3 regions of the Butyricicoccus pullicaecorum genome follow, and region 2 is predicted to be linked to each of the others. Evidence: riboswitches for the same ligand, from Rfam matches in the RefSeq annotation. Region 2 holds a riboswitch; each other region holds the start of a gene.
The links. Region 2 has a riboswitch for cobalamin ahead of B5F17_RS14000 (ABC transporter substrate-binding protein). Riboswitches for the same ligand answer to the same signal wherever they lie in the genome.

Region 1 (7,726 bases), on a different contig from region 2:
GCAGATACAGTTCGGTTCGGTTGCAGGTTGCCAGAAGAGCACAGCCCAATACACCGTCAAAAGCTCGAATCTTGGGCAGTAAGGTTTCGACCTGTCCCTGCACAAACGATACAGGTTCACGAGCTGAAAGATTTGCGCGCTGGAAGTCAATTCCAGTCATACAAATATTCAAAAATGTGCCCTCCAATCCTCAATCGCCAAGGCGGCAGTCATGCCGTCTCGAGCGGTTTTCTTTCTCAAAATCGTTCCGCCGCAGCTGGAAAGAACTGCGGAACGCTCACACACATTGTCTACACCGACCGTTTTTTGCACAAAATTGGAAGTTGTAAACGAGCCCGGTGCTTGCGCTAATGCGTGTGCGGAATAGGTGACAAACGGGAGATTGTGCTGCTTGCAGAACATGCATAATCCCAATTCATCCTGTTTTAAATCAATGGATGCCACACGGCGAATGGCTGAAAATGGGATGTGTTCCTCGTCTAAAATCTCTGCAATGAATGCTTCAATCTGTTCTGCGGAAGTCCCGCGCCGACATCCAATTCCCAAATGCACCACACGCGGAATTACATGCAATGTGTGAGCAAAAGGCTGCAGCTGCGTGCGGACGGATAAGACGATTCCACAGGTTGCGGGTTCATTTACCCGAATTTCTTTGGGAAGCTCTCCTTCTAAAGGAAAGTCACTATGCAGTCCGACGGGATCACCCGCTAAGATTGCACCGGAAATATGCTTGATTCGTGGCACCTCATGCACGGTACAATCGTTTTGCTGTGCCCAGGTATCGACAGCGAATGCGCGACGACCATCGGTCGCCGTGGTAATCACTGCCTGTGCGCCAAGCGCTTGCGCAAGCTGTTCTGTCAGTGCATTTGCACCGCCAATATGACCGGATAACAGTGAAATCACAAATTTTGCGTTCTCATCGACGACAAGTACAGCGGGGTCATATTGTTTTCCCTGTAAGTAAGGTGCACAGGAACGAACAGCAATGCCGCAAGCACCGACAAAAACAATCAAATCGCAGTCAACCATCGCCTGCTGTACCATACGGGACAGGTTGGTCTGTTTAATCGATCGATCGGTTCCACGTGCGTACTGTTCTGCATGAGCCGGATACAGCGCTTGTGCAATCCGACTGCTGGTTTGTGCACCGCGCGCCGTAAAAGAGATAATTTTTGCACGAATCACTGTTTGGCCTCACGAAATTCGGTCGTAAAGGTTGGATCGTACAGCTTAGATCGCTCATAATTCGAGCCTAAAAAGTTGCCAACAGTAATTAACGCTGTTTTCGTAATATTATGTTCCTTTGCAGCCTGTGCCATCTGTGCAATTGTCGTCCGTACGACCTTCTCGTCAGGCCAGGTCGCCTTATACACAATGCCAACCGGTGTATCCGGTGCATAGCCACCGGCAATCAGGCGCTCAGAGAGCTGTTCCATCTGACCGGCAGACAGGAAAATGACCATGGTAGCACCGTGCGCTGCAAGCAGTTCGATCTTTTCTTTCTCCGGTACTGGCGTGCGGCCTTCCATACGGGTCAGAATCACTGTCTGGCTGACATCAGGCAGCGTATACTCGGCTTTGAGTGCCGCGGCTGCACCGCAGAAGGACGATACACCGGGAACGACTTCATACGCGATCTCATGTGCATCCAGGATATCCATCTGCTCACGATGTGCGCCATAGACGCAAGGGTCACCTGTGTGCAGACGGACGACAAGCTGTCCTGCCTGTGCCGCCGGGATCATAACATCCATGACTTCCTCGAGTGTCATGGTTGCGCTGTTATAAATCTGGCAGTCTGCTTTGCAATACTCTAAAAGTGCAGGATTTACCAGGGATCCGGCATAGACAACAACATCCGCTTTTTGTAAGAGATTGGCGCCGCGAATGGTAATCAAATCGGGTGCACCCGATCCTGCACCGACAAAATAAATCATTTCTGTTCCTCCCGTACTAAGATGACCGAAAAGTAACCTGTGGGATCGTCCAGTTCCCGTAAATCCCGTACAACGCGCTCGCCTTCCATGCTGCATCGTTCTACCAATGCGGCGCTGTCAAGCTTGCCATCAGCCTCTAACAGATCGCGCACTTCAAGAATGGATTTTCCCGCCTTCATCAGAATTTTGTTGCCGGACAGTGCAAGACCTTCCTTGGTAGAAGAATGCGATGCCGGGATGATGTGCAGCATCTGGCTGCCTTCACACAGAGCCTGCCCAAGGCGTGCAGCTGCAGCACAGAAAGACGGTACGCCGGGAACGATTTCAACCGTATATCCACGCGCTTGCACACGTCGATGTACATACCAGTAGGTCGAATAAACTGCGGGGTCACCCAATGTCAAAAAGGCAACATTTTTTCCTTCATTTAAAAGCGCACAGATATCATCGGCTGCTTGATCATGGCAGGCATTGAGCACAGCCTGATCGCGTGTCATGGGCATATCGCAGTGCAGGATTGGCTTGTCCTGAATGAAAGCCGCGGCGATCTGCAATGCAGTCTGTTCTCCGCTGCCGCCCTTAGGAACTGCGATGACATCGCATTCCTTGATGAGGCGGACAGCCTTACAGGTCAAAAGCTCGGGATCTCCAGGTCCAACGCCGATTCCATATAATTTTCCTTGATTCATAATAGACCTCTGAATTCTTCACAAAGTTTTACAGCATTTTTCGACTGTGCTAAAACACCGCTTTGATTGGTAAACATTAAATATCCGATCTCAGCTTTTCCGCGTAAACGGTAATGCAGTCGTTCGTCGACTGCCTTACCGATTCGCTCCAAAACGGGGTCGCGTAGATTAACCTTATCTAATACTTCTAAGCATGCGTCAATTGTGACCGATTGCATGAGGGCTTGCAGGGTATCGTGCGGTGCACCGCAAAGTGCAGCGTGCGCGGTGAAAATTTCCTGTCTGCCATCGGCAACCGATGAATGTGTATTCATCACGCCTGCTGCAATTTTGACCAGCTTTCCAGCATGCCCGACTAGAAAAATCTGCTGGAAGCCTTTCCAGGCAGCATAATCCAGTGCGTCACCAATAAAATTGGAGCACTTGACGGCTTGCTCTAAGTCAAGTCCGAGCTGATCACGTGCAAAATCTGCACCGTAATTTCCGGGACAGATTAAAACTTTTCGTGCCCCGGCAGCATACAGACTGTCAAGTTCCAAATGCGTCGTATCCATAAGTGCAGTTTCACTCATCGGTTCCACAATACCGCTGGTTCCCAAAATTGAAATCCCGCCTACAATACCTAAGTGTTCATTGTAGGTCTGTTTGGCAATTTGGTCGCCGTTTTCGGCTGAAATTGTGATTTGCAATCCACCCGTATATTCAGCCTGCTGCACCGCAGTGGTAACTGCTGCGGTAATCTGTGCCCGCGGGCCGGGATTGATGGCCGGTTGGCCAACTGCGACAGAAAGTCCGGGTCGTGTGACAACACCAACACCGTCGCCGCCGAGAATTACGATTTCTTGCTCTTGTTTTTGAACAGCTGCATAAATACAGATGCCATTTGTTACATCGGGATCATCGCCGCTATCTTTGCGAATACCGCAGCGTGCGACCGTGCCGTCGAAGCTGGCCTGCTCGGGATGAAGGAAAAGATCAATTCCTTTTGGCGTATGCAGCTCGATCACTTCGGGCAGTTGTCCGGTAAGGAGCAAGAGCGTTGCAGCTTGTGCAGCTGCAGCAGCACAGGAACCGGTCGTATAACCTCGTCTGAGAGTGGTCTGATTTTTGTAAACCAGATTTGACATTTGCTTCCTCCTTCCCTGCGCAACAAGATGATTGGTATTATGATGTGCGCAGAGTCTGAAAAAACGCACAAAAAAATCGCATACCATCCAATGACAGATCAAAGGTGGCTGCGATTTGAATTCAGAAAACGATCTGGGACCTTTGGCAGACCGTATATTCCCCTATCATCACAGCATCCGTTCCTCGTCGTTGCGTGTATATTGACCAAAAAGGCAGGTTTTCTGACTCTGGAATCAACGTCACATGCGGCCTTCCCGGTGTGTGCTTACCAGTGACCATATATTTGCATGCGGCTCTTCCATTACAGCGGCGGGCCCGTTTGGGATTTTCACCCAATTCCCTTTTACCCTGTCCAAAGGCAGGCACCTCTTTGGTGGACTGATCGTCCCATTTGATTTATTCCATTGTATCGCGTTCCTCTTCTCTTGTCAATCATACAACAAGGCTCTAGAATATTTGTCCTAAAAATTGATAAAATTGTCCAAAAAATTGCGGTCAGAAATCGTTCTATTTCGAGTGATTCAAAAGGGGCGAAATATAGATGTAAAGGTAATTTACTATTCTTTCTTAGTGTTTTTTTATTTTGGTTTTAATTTATATTACCTACGTTTTGTATAATTCATATTTTAAATTGCTGCTTTCCTCATTAGATGCAATTTCATATCTCCCACCTATAATAATATAACAAAAAGGATGCAAGCGTAAAATTGCTTGCATCCTTCTCTCTTCCTTTTACAGCAGACCTGCCATTTGCGGCAGTCCCAAACTAATTACGGGTACATAGGTGACGAGCAGCAAACCGATGAGGATTGCAATATAATACCATAACATGTATGGCATGACCTTAGATAGACTGGAGCGTCCTACCTTGATTGCAACAAACAGCGTATTGCCGACCGGCGGTGTAATGTTGCCGATGCAGAGGTTGTACACCAAAATCAGACCAAACTGCACAGGGTCCATACCGAAAGTCTTTACAACAGGTAAAAACAGAGGCGTAAAGATCAGGATTGCCGGTGTAACATCCATGAACGTACCTGCGATGAGCAGAATCACATTCATAATCAGCAAAATAATGATCGAATTCTGTGTCAGACCCAGCAGTGCTTCGGAAATCGCCTGCGGAATCTGGGTGAACGCCATAACCCAACCAAGAATGTTGGATACACCAATCAGGAATACGACCATGCCGCTCATCTTCGCACTATCAACAACGATTTTCCAGAACGACTTGACCGTGATATTGCGATAGCAGATACCAAGAATCAATGCGTACACGACAGCGATTGCAGAGCCTTCTGTTGCGGTGAAAATACCACCGACGATACCACCGATAACAACAACGATCAGAGACAGGGACGGTAGCGCAGCCAGTGTTGCTTTACCGAGATTCTTCCAATCAAACTTACCCGGTGTTCCCTTGTATCCCTTTTTCTTTGCAATGACGATGGCAACCACCATACATGCCAGTGCCCAGATGATGCCAGGTACATAACCAGCGAGGAACAATGCTGCAACCGATGTACCGCCTGCCGCAAGCGAGTAGGTAATCAGTGCATTGGAGGGCGGAATTAGCAGGCCAGACGGAGCCGAAGCACCATTCGTTGCTGCACACAAAGCCTTATCATAGCCCTGCTCCTCTTCTCCCTGCTCTACCATGCTGCCAACTGCTGCCGCAGCTGCAGAGGCCGAACCGGAAATTGCGCCAAACAGTGCATTTGCGCCGACGTTGGTGACAAGCAGCGCACCCGGCAGCTTGCCCAGAATCGCCATAACAAAATTAACGAGTCGCTTTGCAATACCGCCCTGATTCATTAGGTTACCCGCCAGAATAAAGAACGGAATTGCCGTCAAGCTGAATTTGCTCATGCCAACGAAGATACGCTGTGCACCTGTTACGACCGATACATCCATCGAAACAGTCTGCAAAATCGCAATCAGCGAGGAAATACCGATAGAATAGGAGATCGGTACGCCGACAACCAGAAGAACCGCCAGCACACCAACGATAATCAACAAAGACTGGATTGCCATAGCTTACGCCTCCTCCTTCTTCTCTTGTGTGGTACCATTACAGATATCTGCAATGTTGAGGATGGTATAAATCATGTTAAGTATACCGCAAAGAGGCATAACCACATAGAAAACACCAACCGCAACGCCAAGCGACGAAGTCATCTGTCCCATCGCCAACTGAGAAATCTGGATACCACCGTAGACCAGAATGATAGCCGAGAAGGCAAAGGCGACGATTTCACCAAAAATTCCAAGCGCCTTCTGCGCACCGGCATTCAGACGTTCTACGATAATCGGAATATTCATGTGACCGCGCTCACCAGTGATCAGGGATGCACCAAGCAAGCTGGCCCAGGCAAACAGATACGATACCAGCTCTTCCGACCAAGTCGAAGGACTCTTCAGGATATAGCGTGTGAAAACCTGCCAGCAAGTCAGAATAACCATTGCAATAAAGCTGATTCCTGCCAACGCATTGAGCAGTTTTGTCATCACATTTCTTAAAGCTTTCATCTTCCGGCACCTCCCTTATGAATCAGACGGATACTGCTCGTTGTATGCCTGGATAGCGTCGTAGATCGGCGCAAGATCAGGATACTGTTCGAGCATTGCCTCGTGCATCGGCGCACAGGCTTCCTGGAAGGGTTTGGTGTCCGGATAAATGAACTGAACGCCCTGCTCATTGGCTGCACGTTCCTTTGCTTTCTCTACCGCAGTGACCCATTCTTCACGCTGAACCTGGTTAACCAGATCAAAACCCTCTTCGAAGATATCACGTTCCTCTTCGCTCAGTGAGTCGAGGAATGCAATATTGCCGATCAGAATATCGGGAATCATCTGATGCATGTCGTACGAATAGTACTTACATACGTCACCATGGCCATTATCGGTCAATGCCATCTCATTGTTTTCTGCGCCGTCGATGATCTTGGACTGGAGCGCTGTATAGACATCACCAAAGCCCATCGGTGTTGCCGAACCACCCAGCAGATTCATCATCTGCACATTGGTCGGAGACTGCTGCACACGGATCTTTAAACCGCGCAGATCCGCAGGCGTCTCAATCGGCTTATCAACGGTATAGAAGTTACGCGTACCGGCATCCAGCCAAGTGACAGCCTCAAAGCCTGCCTGTTTGGTGGATTCAAAGATCGGTCCGGTAATATTCTCATCATCCATCGAGGCATGGTATGCCGTGCTGGATGCAAACAGATACGGAAGATTAAACAGCGTATAGTTCTGGCTGAAGGTTTCCAGAAGCGAATTTGAAGCAACACAGAAGTTGATTGCACCCGTCTGGGTCAGCTGAACCATTTCGTTCTGAGAGCCCAACAATTCACTGGGGAAGACTTCTACATCATACTTATCTCCCAGCTTACTCTCAATGAATTCCTCAAAAGCAACCAAAGCGATGTGAGTCGGATGGTTCGTGGACTGGTTGTGTCCGATGCGGATGATCTCCCTATCCTCCGCAGTCGACGTACCGCCGCAGCCAGCCAACGTACCCAATGTCAACGCCGCCGCCAGTGTCAGTGCTACCGCACGAATCCTCTTGTTCATAAAGCTCCACCCTTTCTTTCGGAATGCTTTCTTATCCCGGACTTATACGCCGGAGTAAGCAGCATAGCCGCCGTCGATCGGAATGCAGACACCGGTGATAAAGCCGGCAGCAGCATTGTTCAGCAGGAACAAGACAGCACCTTCCAATTCGTTGAGCTCACCAAAACGACCCATGGGCGTACCTGCGAGAATCTTTGCAGTACGTGCAGTGGGTGTACCGTCCTCGTTAAACAGCAGACGGCGATTCTGGTTGCCAACGAAGAAACCGGGAGCGATTGCATTGACGCGAATACCAGACTTTGCAAAATAAGTTGCCAGCCACTCGGTAAAGTTCACGATTGCAGCCTTTGCGCCCGAGTACGCCGGAATCTTGGTCAGAGGGGTATACGCGTT
Region 2 (7,726 bases):
GCACCAATCATGGCGGTGAGCACGCCGATGGGCAGCTCGGCACCCGGAATGAGCACGCGGCAGAGCACGTCTGCCCACAACAGGAAGATGGCACCGAGCAGCGCCGAGATTGGCACGATCTTTTTATGGTCGGAGCCGAACAGGATGCGCACGATGTGCGGGATGACCAGACCGACAAAGCCGATGATACCCGCGGTGTAGACCGCGCAGCCGACCAGAAGCGAGGCGACGAGCAGATAGGCAAGCCGTCTGCGGTGCAGATCGACGCCCAGCGTGAGCGCGGTGTCGTCACCGAGCAGCATGAGGTTGAGCGTGCGGAACTGACTCCAGAAAAAGAGCAGTCCGAGCAGGCTGATGACCAGAATGGGGATGTTGGTCGGCCATTCGGCACCGGCTAGACTGCCCATCGTCCAGCGCATGAGCGTCTGGGCGGCGTTGGCACTTGCCGACAGATATAACAGGAAGTTGGAGAAGGCTGCACACACCGACGACAGCGCGGTACCGGCGAGCAGTAATTTGACCGCGTTGGCGCGTCCGCCGAGGTTTGCCAGTGCGACCACGGCGACCGACACGGCAAACGCACCGATGAAGGCGAGCACGCCGGGTGCGTTTGCGCCGAGCAGACCGGTACCTACACCGGTCAGAATGGCGAGGGAAGCGCCGAGCGACGCGCCCGAGGACACGCCGAGCACGTAGGGGTCGGCCAGGGGATTGCGCACGATGGCCTGCATGACCACGCCGGCAAGCGACAGACACATGCCCACGCCGATGGCAAGTACCAGCCGGGGCAGACGGACAAACCAAACGATGTCGCTGACCGCGCCGGTGCCGTAGACCGCCGGGTCGCCTACGCCAAAGGTTTTAAACAAAATGACGCGGTAGACCTCTCCGATGGAGATGTCTACCGAGCCAAGGGTGACCGCTGCCGCAAGCGAGAGCAGGACGGCAGCAGTCAGAAGCGCGATGACCAACAGATAGGTCGGTCGACCGCGAAGTATTCCGTTTTGTTTCATGGCTTATTTGGCATCCGGGTACAGGTCGGGGTAGAGTGCCTGCGCGAAGTCCAGCACACCGTCCAACGTGCGCATGCCGCTGCAATAGATGCCCGACAGGTTGATGGGGAAGACCTTGCCGTTCTGCACTGCGCTGAGCGAGGCAAACTTGGGGTCCTTGGTGAGCAGTTCGACAACATGGTCGCCTGCGTAATCGGTCTCACCGACCGTATAACCATCATACCAGACCATAAAGATGGCATCCGGATTGACAGAGATCAGTTCTTCGGCCGAGATGTTCGCCGTGTTGTCGTCTGCACCGACGGCAAGCACGGCACCCACCTGCTCCGCGACGTTGCCGCCCAGCGTTGTGTGACTGTACACGCGGTAGCTGTCACCCTCATCTTCCAGAATGGCGATGCGCGGCGGCTCTTTGTCCTTTACATAGTCCTGGATCTTGACCAGTTCGTCCTGGATCTCGTCCACAAGCTGCTGTGCGCGATCTTCTACGCCGAAGATCTTGCCCAGCGTCATAATGTCTTCCATCTCCTCGGCGATCGTCTGGGGTGCGTCGGTCGACGAACCGCGACATGCGCTGTTGAGCGCCATGTAGGTGTTCACGCCGCGTTCGTGCCAGAAGCCAACATCACCCATGCGCTTGTCGTCAAAGGTGCTATACCAGCCGGTGATGAAGTCGGGCTGAAGACCGAGCACGGTCTCCTTGCCTGGGAAGGTATCATAATAGTTGATGGTCTCAAATTCATCCTGCAAGTCGGCGCGGACTGCACCGTCCAGGCCGCATGCGCCTACGATCTTGTCAGCAAGACCGAGTGCGAGCAGGATCTCGATGTTATCCTGACCCTGTGCCCATACGCGCTCGGGCGCCTTTTGGAAGGTCTCTTCCACAGGCTGCCGTGCGTAGTTGTAGGTGGTGATGGTCAGGGGATAGCCGGACGACTGCGTCGTCGTCTCGGACGTAGCAGGTGTGGTGGATTGCGTGTCCTGGCTGTTGCTGCCGCCGCAGGCGGTGAGCGAAAAGACCAGACACAGACCGAGTGCGCCGGCCATCAGGCGTTTTCCGAGGTTCATTGGTGATCGATCTCCTTTGATTTTTGTCGATTTGGGGCACAAAAAAGCCCTGTTCGGTGAGAACAGGGCAAAAGCAGGCAGACCGGCACCACAGATCGGCGCACCGGCCGGCGGGACGCTTTCTGCGGAAGTTCCCACCAGCACAGTTCAGCAGGCTTCCTGGCTTACGTTCACAGCATTTCCGTGCCTTCTCGTCCGTCGGACAATGGCGCTTTTACGGAGACGCTCCCGTTTCACAGTGACCGGATCGCTCGGGATTTGCACCCGATTTCCTATTATCCCATCCCATGTGGATGGGCACTGAACTGATTGGTTAGCCTTATGATAGTCCGCGGCTGGACGAATGTCAATAGAGGGGGTATAACCGAACGGAATAGCAGGAACACATCCGGTTTGCCATAGCTTACCGAGCCGCTTTGACCGGCATCGTGTGCGAAAAATTGGAGAAATCGAGCGTGCAGCCCGGAATGTGGTCAAGTCCGATGTGATTTTCGCTGAAAAGCACCGTGTGCTATAAGCATTTGGCATAGGGTAAGGTCACTGATGGCGCAGAAAGTCCTCGATCTGCTGGCAGGCGGCGCGAACTTCCCAGAGCAGCTCGTTTGCCGTCATGCGCTCGGAGCCGTGACCCAGAATGATAGCCTGTTCCAGACCGTCCGAGGTCGCGACCTTGACACGATGGGCGCGAGACAGGTCATAGGACGCTTTCTCGATGTACATGTCGGCAGTCTCGGCGGTCTTGGTGTAGACTACGTGGATGCCGTGTACCTTCTCGATCGAACCGGGATTGTCCTTGACGCGGTAGGCATCAAAGACCAGGATGAGGTGACATTTTTTGACGCCCTGATAGTTGCTCAGCAGGTGGATGAGCGCCGAGCGGGCGGCATCCAGATCGTCGTCGGCGAGGGCTTTGAGTTCGTCCCAAGCAAAGATGATGTTGTAGCCGTCAACGAGCAGGTAGTCGTCGGGTTTGACGCGTGAGAGATTGTCGACCGACGGCGGCGGGGTGCGCTTGAGACTCTGCCGGAACGCGTCCAGTCCACGGTTTTTGATCGGGCCGTAGGTGCGCACAAAGATTTCTTCCAGCTCGGCGTCCAGTCCGCTGCCGCCCGACCAGACCGCTGCACGCTGCGGCGTGCGCTGGGGTTCGTCCTTGGGCGTGAGTGACAGACCGGAATCGACGTGCGCGTGTGCGGGGACTTCGTTCCAGGGAACGAGATAGCCCGCACCGTGCGAGCAGAAGACCGAGCCGGTCGGGTTGTCCACATCGCGCTCCGGGTCGTAGCCCGCAGCTTCGATGACCGCATCGGCATTGTGGCACGGACGATAACCGAGCAGCGTGCACGATAGCTGACCGCGTCCGCTGGTGTATGCGGTGACCTCGGCGGCGTAGCCGCGTGCTGATGCAACCGGGATCTCACCGGTCAGCACGGCGAACTCGCCCTGCTGGGTGGGTGATTCAAAGGTACCACTCATGCGCTGGATGTCGGTCATTGCCCGGCCGACATTGCCCTGCGGCACGCGCAGCGTGAAGGCATACCACGGCTCGAGCAGTACGCTGTCCGCCTGCATCAGTCCCTGACGCACCGCACGGTAAGTCGCCTGTCGGAAGTCACCGCCCTCGGTGTGCTTGACGTGCGACCGTCCGGCCAGCACGGTGATGTTCACGTCGGTCAGCGGCGCACCGGTCAGCACACCCGGATGCTCGCGCTCGGCGAGGTGGGTCAGAATCAGTCTCTGATAGGACGGGTCGAGCTGGTCAGCCGGACAGCGGGTGTCCAGCGTGATACCGCTGCCGCGCTCGGCAGGTTCGATCAGCAGATGCACCTCGGCATAGTGGCGCAGCGGCTCAAAGTGACCGATGCCGATGACCGCATTTTGGATGGTCTCCTTGTATACGATGTTGCCCTGATCGAAGGTGACCGCCAGACCGAACCGCTCGTCCAGCAGTCGGGTGAGTACCTCGAGCTGCACCTGTCCCATGAGCTGAATGTGGATCTCCTCGAGCGCTTCGCTCCACAGCACACGCAAAAGAGGGTCTTCTTCCTCAATCAGACGGAGTTTTTGCAGCAAGGTGTGACTGTCGCAGCCGTCCGGCGGCAGCACGCGATAGGTCAGAACCGGTTCGAGCACAGCGGCTTCACCGCCCGGGTCAGCGCCCAGCGCCTGACCGGGATAGGTCTGGGTCAGACCGGTCACCGCGCACACCGTGCCCGCGTCGGCACGGTCGGTGGTCTGAAAGCGCGTGCCCGAGTAAATGCGAATCTGGCTGACCTTTTCCTGCCAGCTTTCACCGCGAGTCTCGCCCGAGATCGCGCTGCGCACGGTCAGACTGCCGCCTGTGATCTTCAAATGGGTCAGGCGTGCACCTTGTTCATCGCGGGTGATCTTGAAAACACGGGCGGCGAAGTCGTCCGAATAGTCGGGGATGCGCGCAAAGCGGGATAGACCGTCCAGAAATTCCTGTACGCCATCGAGCGGCAGCGCCGCGCCAAAGAAGCAGGGGAAAACACGGCGGGAGGCAATCAGACCGGCGATCTGTGCGTCGGTCGGCATCTCGCCTGCAAGATAGCGGTCGAGCAGTTCCTCGTCGGTGGTCGCAAGCGCCTCGTAGAGCGCATCCGGCGTGTCCGAAAAGTCGATGCAGCCGTCGGACAGCTGGGTTTGCAGGTCGGCAAGCAGCGCGGTGCGGTCGGCACCCGGTAAGTCCATCTTGTTGACGAACAGGAAGGTTGGGATGCCGCGTCGCTCGAGCAGCTGCCACAGCGTTAGTGTGTGACCCTGTACGCCGTCGGTACCGCTTACGACCAGAATGGCGCAGTCGAGCACCTGCAAGGTGCGCTCCATCTCGGCTGAAAAGTCTACGTGACCAGGGGTGTCCAGCAGGGTGACCTGCACGTCGTCTCCGAGCGGGAAGACGGCCTGCTTGGAAAAAATCGTGATGCCGCGCTCGCGTTCAATCGCGTCGGTGTCTAAGAATGCGTCCTTGTGGTCGACACGTCCGCGGCGGCGCAGCGCACCGGAAAGATATAAAAGCCCTTCGGACAGCGTGGTTTTGCCCGCGTCGACATGGGCTAAAATGCCAATAACAAGTTTTTTCATCGGTCAATCGCTCCAAAATGTACGGCGGGAAGCCAGAACCCGCCTGATGAGTGGAAAAAGGCTGCAATCAGCCAATATACTACAAAGTATATCACAAAATACGCGCGGGTAAAAGGCGGGAATCGCCGATACGCATTGTCAGCACATGCGGGATGTGATACAATAAGAGCAAAAACATGACTTTTTAGGGGGGCGTTTCAGATGGAACAGATCAAAACGGTAGCGCTGATCGGATTGGGCGGTATTGGCTGCTCGTTGTCGCGCGAATTGTGCCGCGCGGTTGGTTATGAGAATTTCCGGGTCATCGCGGACGGTGCACGCCGGGAACGGCTGGAGCAGCAGGGCGTGACCATCAACGGTGAAAACTGCCATTTTCAGATCGTATCACCGGGAGAGCAGACCACACCGGCCGACCTTGTGATCGTAACCGTTAAATTTGGCGGACTTGAGCAGGCAATTCAGGACATTGCCGGTCAGGTGGGGGAGAATACCATTATTTTGCCCTTTCTCAACGGCATCAGCGCCGAGGAGATGATTGCTAAGGTTTACGGCTGGGAACATGTGATTTACGGCATGGTTCGCCGCGCTGTCCTCATGCAGAACGGCGTGTGCACCTACGACCCCAATCTGGGCACCTATTATTTCGGTGAGTCTAAAAACCACGAAATCAGCGACCGCGTCGCACGGGTGCAGGAACTGTTCGACCGCGCTGGACTGCACTACGAAAATCCGGACGATATGATTCGGATTAAGTGGGCCAAGTACATGGCAAACGTCAGCGAAAATCAGTCTGCGGCCATTCTGGGCATTCCCTATGCTGCGTGGTACGAGGACGGAAACGACGCGAACTGGATTCGCGAGGCATCCTGCCGGGAGGTCATCGCGGTGGCGCAGCGTATGGGTGTCGATCTTGGCGAGGATGATCTCATCCGCCAGCGCGAAATGGCAAAGTGCGTGCCCGCGTGGGGCAAGCCGTCCACCTTACAGGACATCGAGGCGGGCAGACCGACCGAAGTGGAAATGTTTTCGGGAACGCTGTCTCGTTTGGGACGGGAATATGGTGTGCCCACGCCCATCAGTGACCTGTTTTACCACATGATCCGTGTGCTGGAGCAGAAGAACGCGGGTGCGTTCGATGTTGGACCGGATAAAGAATAAAAACCGTACCAAAAGAAAAAGTCATGCCGGGTCAAGGCATGACTTTTTGCGTGTAAGAGTAAAATAAAAGCACTGACTTTCTGCTGGAAATCAGTGCTTTAGCTGCAAATATTTACTTTGCGCGGCGCAGATACTCGTCCACAACCGGAGGGGTCATGCGGTTCGCGTTTGCCAGTGCGTAGAAAAATCCTTCGGCCAGTAAATCAAGCTTCTTGCCCATGATGGTTGCCTCCTTGTGTAGAAGTATATATTTTGTATTGGATGCTTTTCTTGATTACATTTTAATTATATACAGATAGCACAAAAATGCAATGCGTTTCTTGTACAAAATGTCGAGAAACTGTGCGTGTGTTTCCTGGACGTATTACACAATTATAAAGGAGCATATTTGTGTATAACGCTGGAAAACAGGCGTGTGCGTATCATGCTTGGAAAACTGTAAAAATTCGGTAAAATCGCATATTGAAAGCGGAAGACAATGCGCTTATACTGATACAGTCGGTTTCAGCCGACACTTTTTTTGACTTTAGACCAAAGGATGGGACAACGTGAAAGACTTGACCAAGGGCAAGCCCTTACCGCTTATCGTGGGCTTTGCCATTCCGATTTTGATCGGTAATCTGTTTCAGTTATTCTACAATCTTGCCGATACGCGCATCGTGGGCAGTTTTCTGGGTGATACCGCGCTGGCGGCGGTCGGTGCGACCGGCTCGCTGAATAGTCTGGTGATCGGCATGATGACAGGCCTCACGACCGGTTTTGCCATGATTCCGGCGCGTTATTTTGGTGCCGGAGACCGGGACGAAGTACGTCGGTCGGTGGGTTCGATCTTTGTGCTTGCCGTTGTGACTGCGCTCACGCTCACTGTGCTCACAGTAGCCTTTCTGCCGCAGATTTTACGCCTGCTCAACACGCCTGAGCACCTACTTGCGCAGTCGGCAGCTTATTTTCGTATCATTCTGCTCGGTATGCTGGCGACCATGCTCTATAATGCATCGGCAGCCACACTTCGCGCGGTGGGTGACTCGGTAACGCCGCTGATCTTTCTGATACTCGCCTCGGTGCTCAACGTTGGACTTGACCTCTTGTGTGTCGGTGTGTTCCAGCTGGGTGTGCAGGGTGCAGCACTGGCGACCGTTGCAGCGCAAGCAGTATCGGTTGTGTGCTGTCTGGTCTATGCTCATCGCAAGTACCCGGAACTGTGGCCGCACGGTGCGGACTTCCACGTCACGCGTCACATGGCTGCCCAGCTGTACGGCGCTGGTCTGTCCATGGCGCTCATGTACTGCTTGGTTAATATCGGTTCGGTCGTGCTTCAGGGTGTCATCAATACCTTTGGTGAGAGCATTATTGTCGCACACACGGCGGCGCGTCGCCTGACAGAG
Region 3 (7,726 bases), on a different contig from region 2:
GTCTCCATGCTGCTCGGTGCCATCATCAACACCGTCTTTGACCCCATCTTCATCTTTATCTTTGATATGGGTGTGCGCGGCGCGGCCATCGCGACCATTCTGGGCCAGATTATCTCCTTTCTCGTCTCTATCTTCTATCTCCCCCGCTTCAAGACCTTCCACTTCGACCGCTCGGCGCTGCGTCTGCACAAGCGCGTCTGTCTAAGTGTCCTTAGCTTAGGTGTCAGCAGCTTCATCACCCAGATTGCAATTACCATCGTGATGGCGCTCTTCAACAACCTGCTCGCCGTCTACGGTGCGGCTTCGGTTTACGGCTCCGAGATTCCGCTGACCGCCATGGGCATCGTCATGAAGGTCAACCAGATCATGCTGTCCATTCTGGTCGGCATCGCAATCGGTGCGCAGCCGGTCATCGGCTTCAACTACGGCTGCAAAAACTTCCACCGCGTCAAGCGTGCCTTTGAAGTCGCCATTGCTGCCGCCGAGATTATCGCCATCATCGCCTTCTTTATCTTCCAGTTCGCACCGATGAGCGTGGTCTCGATCTTCGGCTCTGAGGAAGGTCTGTACAACGAATTTGCGGTCAAGTGCTTCCGCATCTTCCTCATGCTCTGCCCGCTCAACGGCTTCCAGACCGTCGCCGCCATCTACTTGCAGGCAATCGGCAAGCCCATCAAGTCGGCCGTCGTCACGCTGTCCCGACAGATCGTGTTCCTCGTCCCGGTTGCCCTGCTGCTGCCCAAGGCGATGGGTGTTGTCGGTGTGCTCTGGGCCGGTCCGACTGCCGATGCTCTGGCCTTCATCCTCGCACTGGCTATGATCGTCTATGAAATGAAAAAACTCAAAAAAATGGCCGCTTGATTGCTGCAAGCAACCGGAAAAGGAGTGTGTTTGATATGAAAAACCGAGTCATCACCATCAGCCGTGAATTTGGCAGCGGTGGCCGAACAATCGGCAAAAAAACCGCGGAAAAACTGGGGATTCCCTGCTACGACAACGAGCTCATTGGACAGATTGCCGCCCAAAGCGGCTTCAACGAAAACTACATCAAGGATGCCGGTGAGTACGCGCCCGGCGGTCGTCTGTCCTCCGCGCTCTGGAATCGCGCTTTCGGCCCCACCAACGAGGATTATCTGTGGAAAATCCAGTACAAGATCATCACCGATCTTGCCGAGAAAGAACCCTGCGTCATCGTTGGCCGCTGTGCCGACTACATCCTGCGCGACACCGCCGACTGTCTCAAAGTCTTTATCCATGCCGACATGAAATTCCGCGCTGAACGCATCGTCAAGGTGTACGGCGAGCGCGAATCCTCACCCGAACAGCGTCTGCGCGACAAGGATAAGCGTCGTGCGGCCTACCATCGGTTCTATACCGATATGAAGTGGGGACACGCGCAAAACTACGACATTACGCTCAACAGCGGCACGCTCGGCATCGATCGCTGCGTAGACATCATCGCAAGTCTATATTGACTTTTTCCTCCTGCCCCGTCCGGGTCTTTTTCCGGACGGGGTTTGTCTATATAAACCCTTTTTTCTCCGCTCAACTTTATCTCTCCCAATCCCTTGCCAACTTATTGACAAGCCCTGACCGGCAGGATATACTTTGAAGTAGAATTGAATATACAATGGTGCCTGCATGTGCAGGAGAATAGGAAAGCTGAGTGAAAATCTCACACGGTCCCGCCGCTGTAAGGGAAGAGCTGCATTTTATCATGTCACTGGGAAACTGGGAAGGCGAAATGCATCTGTGACGCCCAAGTCAGAAGACCTGCCTTGTATATGCGATTTACACAGGTTACGAACGATGGCCATGTGTAAGAACAGGTTGGCTCACAAGCGCTCAATTCTACCACGCTTGCGCGAATGAAACCTCTTGTTCTCCTGATGGCCTGTCAGTGATCTGACAGGTTTTTTTGTACCGTACGCGGTACGTGTCCAAGCCAGAAAGGAGCGAACAGAAAAAAATGAGCAAATCCCACTTTACCCGCACAGAAAAACGCGCGATTGCGCTTTCCGCTGCGCTTGCCCTCGCGGTCGGCATCGCACCGATCGGCCAGGCCATGCACATCATGGAAGGCTATCTGCCCGCCGCTTACTGTATCGGCTGGGGCATCTTATGTGTCCCCTTCCTGATCGCCGGTTTGCTGTCCATTCAGAAAACCCTGCGCGAGCGCAGAAACCTCATCACGCTGCTGGCCATGTCCGGCGCATTCATCTTTGTCATTTCTTCGCTGAAGATTCCCTCGGTCTCGGGCAGCTGCTCGCACATGACCGGCACCGGTCTGGGCGCCATTCTCTTCGGCCCCACCGCGGTCTCCATCCTCGGTTTGATCGTCCTGCTCTTTCAGGCGCTGCTGCTCGCACACGGCGGTCTGACGACGCTGGGCGCGAACACCTTCTCGATGGCCATTGCAGGCCCGTTCGTATCGTTCGGCGTGTACACCCTGTGCAAAAAGTGCAACGTCAGCAAAAAGGTCAGCGTCTTTTTAGCCGCAGCCCTCGGTGATCTGTTCACCTACTGCATCACCGCCGGTCAGCTGGCGCTCGCGCACCACGCCGACACCACCATCCTCGGCGCATTCGGCAAGTTCCTGCTGGTCTTTGCACCGACCCAGCTTCCCCTCGCCATCATCGAAGGTCTGGTCACCGTGCTGATCGTCATGGGTCTGGAATCGTACGCCGCGCCCGAACTGCGCGCCATCGGATATTTACGGGAGGCTGAGTGATATGAAAAAGAGTGTCATCGCCATCATTCTGGCCATCTGTCTGATCGCACTGGTTCCACTCTTCGTTCTCAAGGACGCGGAGTTCGGCGGCTCGGACGACGCAGGCAGTCAGGTTGTCGAACAGGTCAACTCCTCCTACGAGCCCTGGGCAACCCCCATTCTGGAAGCTGCCATCGGCCGCGAGCTGCCCGGTGAGGTCGAAAGCCTGTTTTTCTGCATCCAGACCGGCATCGGCGTGGGCGTGATTGCCTTCGTGATGGGTCGTCTGGTCGAGCGCAAAAAATGGATGAAACAGCAAAAATAACCCTCCTATGAAAGGAAATTCGCATGATCGTCATAGATAAGCTTTGTTATCAATCGAAGCTTAGATATGAGAATGCCGGAGAAAAATTCGCCTTTGCAGTGCTCACCCTGCTGATCTGCGTGGTGAGTCGTTCCATTGCAGTGGCGGGAATCGTCTTAGCCGTTACAGGGACTCTGACCGTCGCAAAGGGAGGAGTCCCTGTTTTGCGTTACCTCAAATTTCTGACCATCCCGCTGGCATTTCTCTTTCTGAGCACCGCCGCCATCCTCTTTCATATCAGCCGCACGCCCATGGATCTCTTTGCCATCCCGCTCGGCGGGTGGTATCTGACCACCAGCATGTCCTCCCTGCTCTATGCCATGCAGCTGATTTTGACCGCGCTCTCCGCGGTGTCCTGTCTGTATTTCCTGTCCTTCACCACGCCCATCACCGACATTCTGGAAGTCCTGCGCCGTCTGCACTGTCCCAAGCTGCTCATCGAGCTCATGCTGCTCATCTACCGCTTCATCTTCGTGCTCTTGGACACGGCCTCGGCCATCACGACTTCTCAGCACTGCCGTCTGGGCAATCGGGACTACAAAACCGCTCTGAAGTCCTTCGGACTGCTCGGTTCGGCACTCATGCTGCGCGCGGTCACCCGCTCCAACCGGCTGTACACCGCCATGGAAGCCCGCTGTTATGACGACACCATCCGCGTGCTGTCCCAAACCCATCCGCCCAAAAAATCGGTCATTCTGGCCATCGTGCTGTTTGACAGCGCACTCATCGCACTGGCCATCTGGAGTAAATATTTGATATGAACACTGACGTCATCTTAAAAGCACAGGATCTCTTCTTTTCCTATGACGACGGCGCATCCTATGCGCTGTCCGGTCTGTCCGTCGACATCTGCCGTGGGCAGAAGATCGCCCTGATGGGCGCAAACGGCAGCGGAAAGTCTACTTTTTCCCTGTGCTGCACCGGCATCTGCAAACCCCAGCGCGGCACGCTGTACTTCCACGGCCAGCCGGTCGCCTACGATAAAAAAAGCCTGCTCGCGCTGCGCAGCAAGGTCGGCATCGTCTTTCAGGACCCCGACAACCAGCTCTTTTCGGCCAGCGTCTACCAAGAAATCTCGTTCGGCATCTTAAACCTCGGGGTATCCGAGCCGCAGGCCAGAGATGAGGTCGAGGCGGTCATCGGTGCGCTGGAAATCACGCCGTTCCGCGACAAACCTACCCACGCGCTGAGCGGCGGACAGAAAAAACTGGTCTCCATCGCGGACATTCTGGTCATGCATCCCGAGATCATCATTCTGGACGAACCCTCTGCCGCCCTCGATCCCAAGCACACCCAGATGGTGAACCGCATCGTCGCGCAGATGACCGAAGCCGGCATCACGGTCATCATGGCCACCCACGATGTCGATTACGCGTACGCTTGGGCGGACGAGGTCATCCTGTTCCACGAGGGCAAGGTACTGCTGCACGGTGTGCCCGACGTGGTATTCTCCGATCACGACGCGCTGCACAAGACCAATCTGCACCCGCCCACCGTGCTCTCCCTGTTCGAGCGTCTGTGCAAAAAGGGTGTGTTAGCCCCTGACCTGCCCTGTCCGCGCGATCTGGACACGCTGGAAAATTACTTAACAGACGCGATGCACAGATAACCGTGTTTCACAGCCGCATGGCATACCCGCCGTGCGGCTTTTTTTCGTCCTGACAAACGCCGGGCGATGTGCTATACTTTTGCTATACACCAAGAATTGGATGTGATGTATCATGTTACGCCTGGGTATTCTGGGAACCGGGAAAATTGTACAGGAATTTCTGCCCCATCTGGCCGAACTGGACTTTGAGGCCGTGTCCATTCTGAGCACACCGCGCAGCGTGGAACGCGCCGAGCGGCTGGCCGCGCAGTACCACATTGGCCGGTGTGTGACCGACTACGACGAGATGCTGCAAAGCGAGGTCGACGTGATCTATGTCGCCCTGCCCAATCATCTGCACTTCTCTTTTGCGGGGCGGGCACTCGAGCACGGCAAACACGTCATCTGTGAAAAGCCCATGACCTCCAACGTGGACGAGCTGCGCACGCTGATCGACGTGGCCAAACAGAACCGCGTCATGCTGCTCGAGGCCATGACCCTCTATCACCTGCCCGCCTATCAGGCCATGCGGCGCGACCTTGCCAAGCTCGGCCCCATCAAGATTGTCAGCCTCAATTACAGTCAATACTCTTCCCGCTATGATGCCTTCCTGCAAGGCATTGTCCAGCCTGCCTTCGACCCGGCACAGTCGGGCGGTGCGCTCATGGACATCAACGTCTACAACATTCACGCGCTGGTCGGTCTGTTCGGCAAGCCTGCCGCAGTACAGTACGCAGCCAACATCGCCCGCGGCATTGACACAAGCGGCATTGCGCTGTGTCGCTATCCGACCTTCCAGGCCGTGTGCGTCGGCGCCAAGGACTGTGCTTCCCGTCAAACCTCGGTCATCGAGGGTGAGCGCGGTGTGCTGTCCATCGAAGGGCCGGTCAGCTGCATGACCGGGTACACGATCGACTACCACGATGGACAGCGCGAGGTACACGTGGAGGACAACCCGCCCTACCGCATGGTACCCGAATTCCAGGCTTTCGCCCGCATCTTAAACGAACAGGACTGGGCATACCACGACACGCTCATGGAGTACAGTCTGGAAGCCGCACAGATTCTCGAGGATGCACGCCGGTGCGCCGGAGTCCGCTTCCCCTGTGACGCGTTTTAACCCAAAAACAGAGAGGACAGACCAAAAAGGCCTGTCCTCTTTTATTTTGCCCAACAATGACAAGGAGCCAGGGACACACAGCGTGCATCCCTGGCCCTAAAAATGAAGATTGGGGAAATCTTATGATTTGGGCGTTACTTGACTTCCAGAACTGCCTCACCAGCCTCAACCGCACCGGTCTTAAGAAGATCAAAGGACTGGTAAGAGTCGGAATTGGTGACGATGACCGGAGTGACCGTGCGGTAACCTGCATCGATGATCGCCTGTGCGTCAAACGAGCCGATCAGGTCGCCCTTCTTGAGCTTGTCGCCGTCCTTGATGGCGATTTCAAACGGTGCGCCGCCCAGCTGTACGGTGTCGATGCCCATGTGGATGAGCAGCTCAACACCGCCGTCCAGTACCAAACCGACCGCATGCTTGGTGCCGAATACCGTGCTGACCGTGCAGTCTGCCGGTGCGTAGACCTTATTGTCGGTCGGCTCCACTGCGAAGCCCTCGCCGACCATCTTCTCGGAGAATACGCCGTCTCCGATCTGCTCGAGCGGAATGACGTTGCCGGCCAGCGGGGATGCAACGATGGTTGCAGCGCCGGTCTGTGCGGTCTCTGCCGCCGGTGCTGCCGGAGCGGACTCTGCGAGGTTGCTTGCGGGCGATGCCAGATAAGCCTCGAGGTCGGACTTGATGACCGATACGCGCGGGCCGTAGACAACCTGCACGCCGGTGCCCTTGCAGATGACACCCGATGCGCCGGTATCCTTGAGCATCTGCTGATCGACCTTGGCTGCGTCGTGTACGGTGCAGCGCAGGCGGGTGATGCAGCAGTCAACGTCCGAGATGTTAGCCTTGCCGCCCAAACCCAGCATGATCTGACGGGACAGTTCATCGTCGCCGCCGTTCTGACCCTCGGCTTCCTTGCGTGCGTTGACATCCTTACGGGTGTACAGCTTGATCTCGCTGTCGTCGCGGCCCGGGGTCATATAATTGAACTTCTTAATCATGAACGAGAATACGAAGTAGTACAGGACGAAGTAGACAACACCGACAACCGGAATCCACAGCCAGCTGGTCTTCTCGTTGCCCTGCATGATACCGAACAGGGTCAGGTCGATCAGGCCGCCCGAGAAGGTCAGGCCAACGCCGACGTTCAGGATGTGCATGATCATATAGGATGCGCCTGCGAAGACACAGTGGACAACGTACATTGCGGGAGCGACGAACAGGAAGGTAAACTCCAGCGGCTCGGTAATACCGGTCAGCATGGAGGTCAGTGCAGCCGACAGCAGCAGGCCGCCGACAACCTTACGGTTTTCCGGCTTTGCGCAGCGGTAGAGCGCCAGCGCTGCACCGGGCAGGCCGAAGATCATGAGCGGGAACTTACCAGCCATGAAGCGGGTTGCCTCAACCGAGAAGTGCTGGATGCCCGGGGTTGCCAGCTCGGCAAAGAAGATGTTCTGTGCACCCTCGACCAGCTGACCGCCGACCATTGCCGTGCCGCCGAGCGCGGTCTGCCAGAACGGGATATAGAATACATGGTGCAGGCCGAACGGGATGAGCGCACGCTCGATGAAGCCGTACAGCCAGGTGCCTGCGTAGCCCGATGCCAGAACGAAGCCGCCCAGGGCGTTGATACCGGTCTGGATGACCGGCCAGATGTAGTACATCGCGATACCGACAACCAGGTAAACCGCAGCCGAGATAATCGGGACAAAGCGGGTGCCGCTGAAGAAGGACAGTACCTGCGGCAGCTGAATCTTATAATACTTATTGTGCAGGGCGGCAACGCCGAGGCCGACCAGAATACCGCCGAATACGCCCATCTGCAGCGAGTTGATGCCGACAACGCTTGCGGTTGCACCGGACAGGTCAGGTGCGCCGAAGTCGGTAATCATCGCGCCGATGGTCGCGTGCATGACGAAGAATGCAATCGCTGCCGACAGTGCTGCG

Region 1: linked by a shared signal. The riboswitch ahead of cbiD (cobalt-precorrin-5B (C(1))-methyltransferase CbiD) and the one ahead of B5F17_RS14000 (ABC transporter substrate-binding protein) in region 2 are both predicted to bind cobalamin.
Region 3: linked by a shared signal. The riboswitch ahead of B5F17_RS09565 (energy-coupling factor ABC transporter permease) and the one ahead of B5F17_RS14000 (ABC transporter substrate-binding protein) in region 2 are both predicted to bind cobalamin.

The regions. Positions count from the first base shown of each region.
Region 1 is NZ_NFKK01000003.1:80,588-88,313, reverse strand. It holds gene hemA (glutamyl-tRNA reductase) at 1-160, opposite strand, end outside; gene B5F17_RS03585 (cobalt-precorrin 5A hydrolase) at 169-1,047, opposite strand; gene cobM (precorrin-4 C(11)-methyltransferase) at 1,185-1,940, opposite strand; gene cobI (precorrin-2 C(20)-methyltransferase) at 1,937-2,629, opposite strand; gene cbiD (cobalt-precorrin-5B (C(1))-methyltransferase CbiD) at 2,626-3,756, opposite strand; cobalamin riboswitch at 3,952-4,142, opposite strand; gene B5F17_RS03565 (TRAP transporter large permease) at 4,490-5,791, opposite strand; gene B5F17_RS03560 (TRAP transporter small permease) at 5,795-6,286, opposite strand; gene B5F17_RS03555 (TRAP transporter substrate-binding protein) at 6,302-7,333, opposite strand; gene B5F17_RS03550 (SDR family oxidoreductase) at 7,376-7,726, opposite strand, start outside.
Region 2 is NZ_NFKK01000029.1:7,852-15,577, forward strand. It holds gene B5F17_RS13995 (FecCD family ABC transporter permease) at 1-1,013, opposite strand, end outside; gene B5F17_RS14000 (ABC transporter substrate-binding protein) at 1,017-2,081, opposite strand; cobalamin riboswitch at 2,214-2,399, opposite strand; gene B5F17_RS14005 (translation factor GTPase family protein) at 2,619-5,183, opposite strand; gene B5F17_RS14010 (ketopantoate reductase family protein) at 5,385-6,341, shown strand; gene B5F17_RS14015 (MATE family efflux transporter) at 6,890-7,726, shown strand, end outside.
Region 3 is NZ_NFKK01000011.1:14,054-21,779, forward strand. It holds gene B5F17_RS09555 (MATE family efflux transporter) at 1-861, shown strand, start outside; gene B5F17_RS09560 (cytidylate kinase-like family protein) at 897-1,475, shown strand; cobalamin riboswitch at 1,614-1,795, shown strand; gene B5F17_RS09565 (energy-coupling factor ABC transporter permease) at 1,970-2,731, shown strand; gene B5F17_RS09570 (cobalt ECF transporter S component CbiN) at 2,724-3,035, shown strand; gene cbiQ (cobalt ECF transporter T component CbiQ) at 3,059-3,835, shown strand; gene B5F17_RS09580 (energy-coupling factor ABC transporter ATP-binding protein) at 3,832-4,683, shown strand; gene B5F17_RS09585 (Gfo/Idh/MocA family protein) at 4,796-5,782, shown strand; gene B5F17_RS09590 (PTS sugar transporter subunit IIABC) at 5,917-7,726, opposite strand, start outside.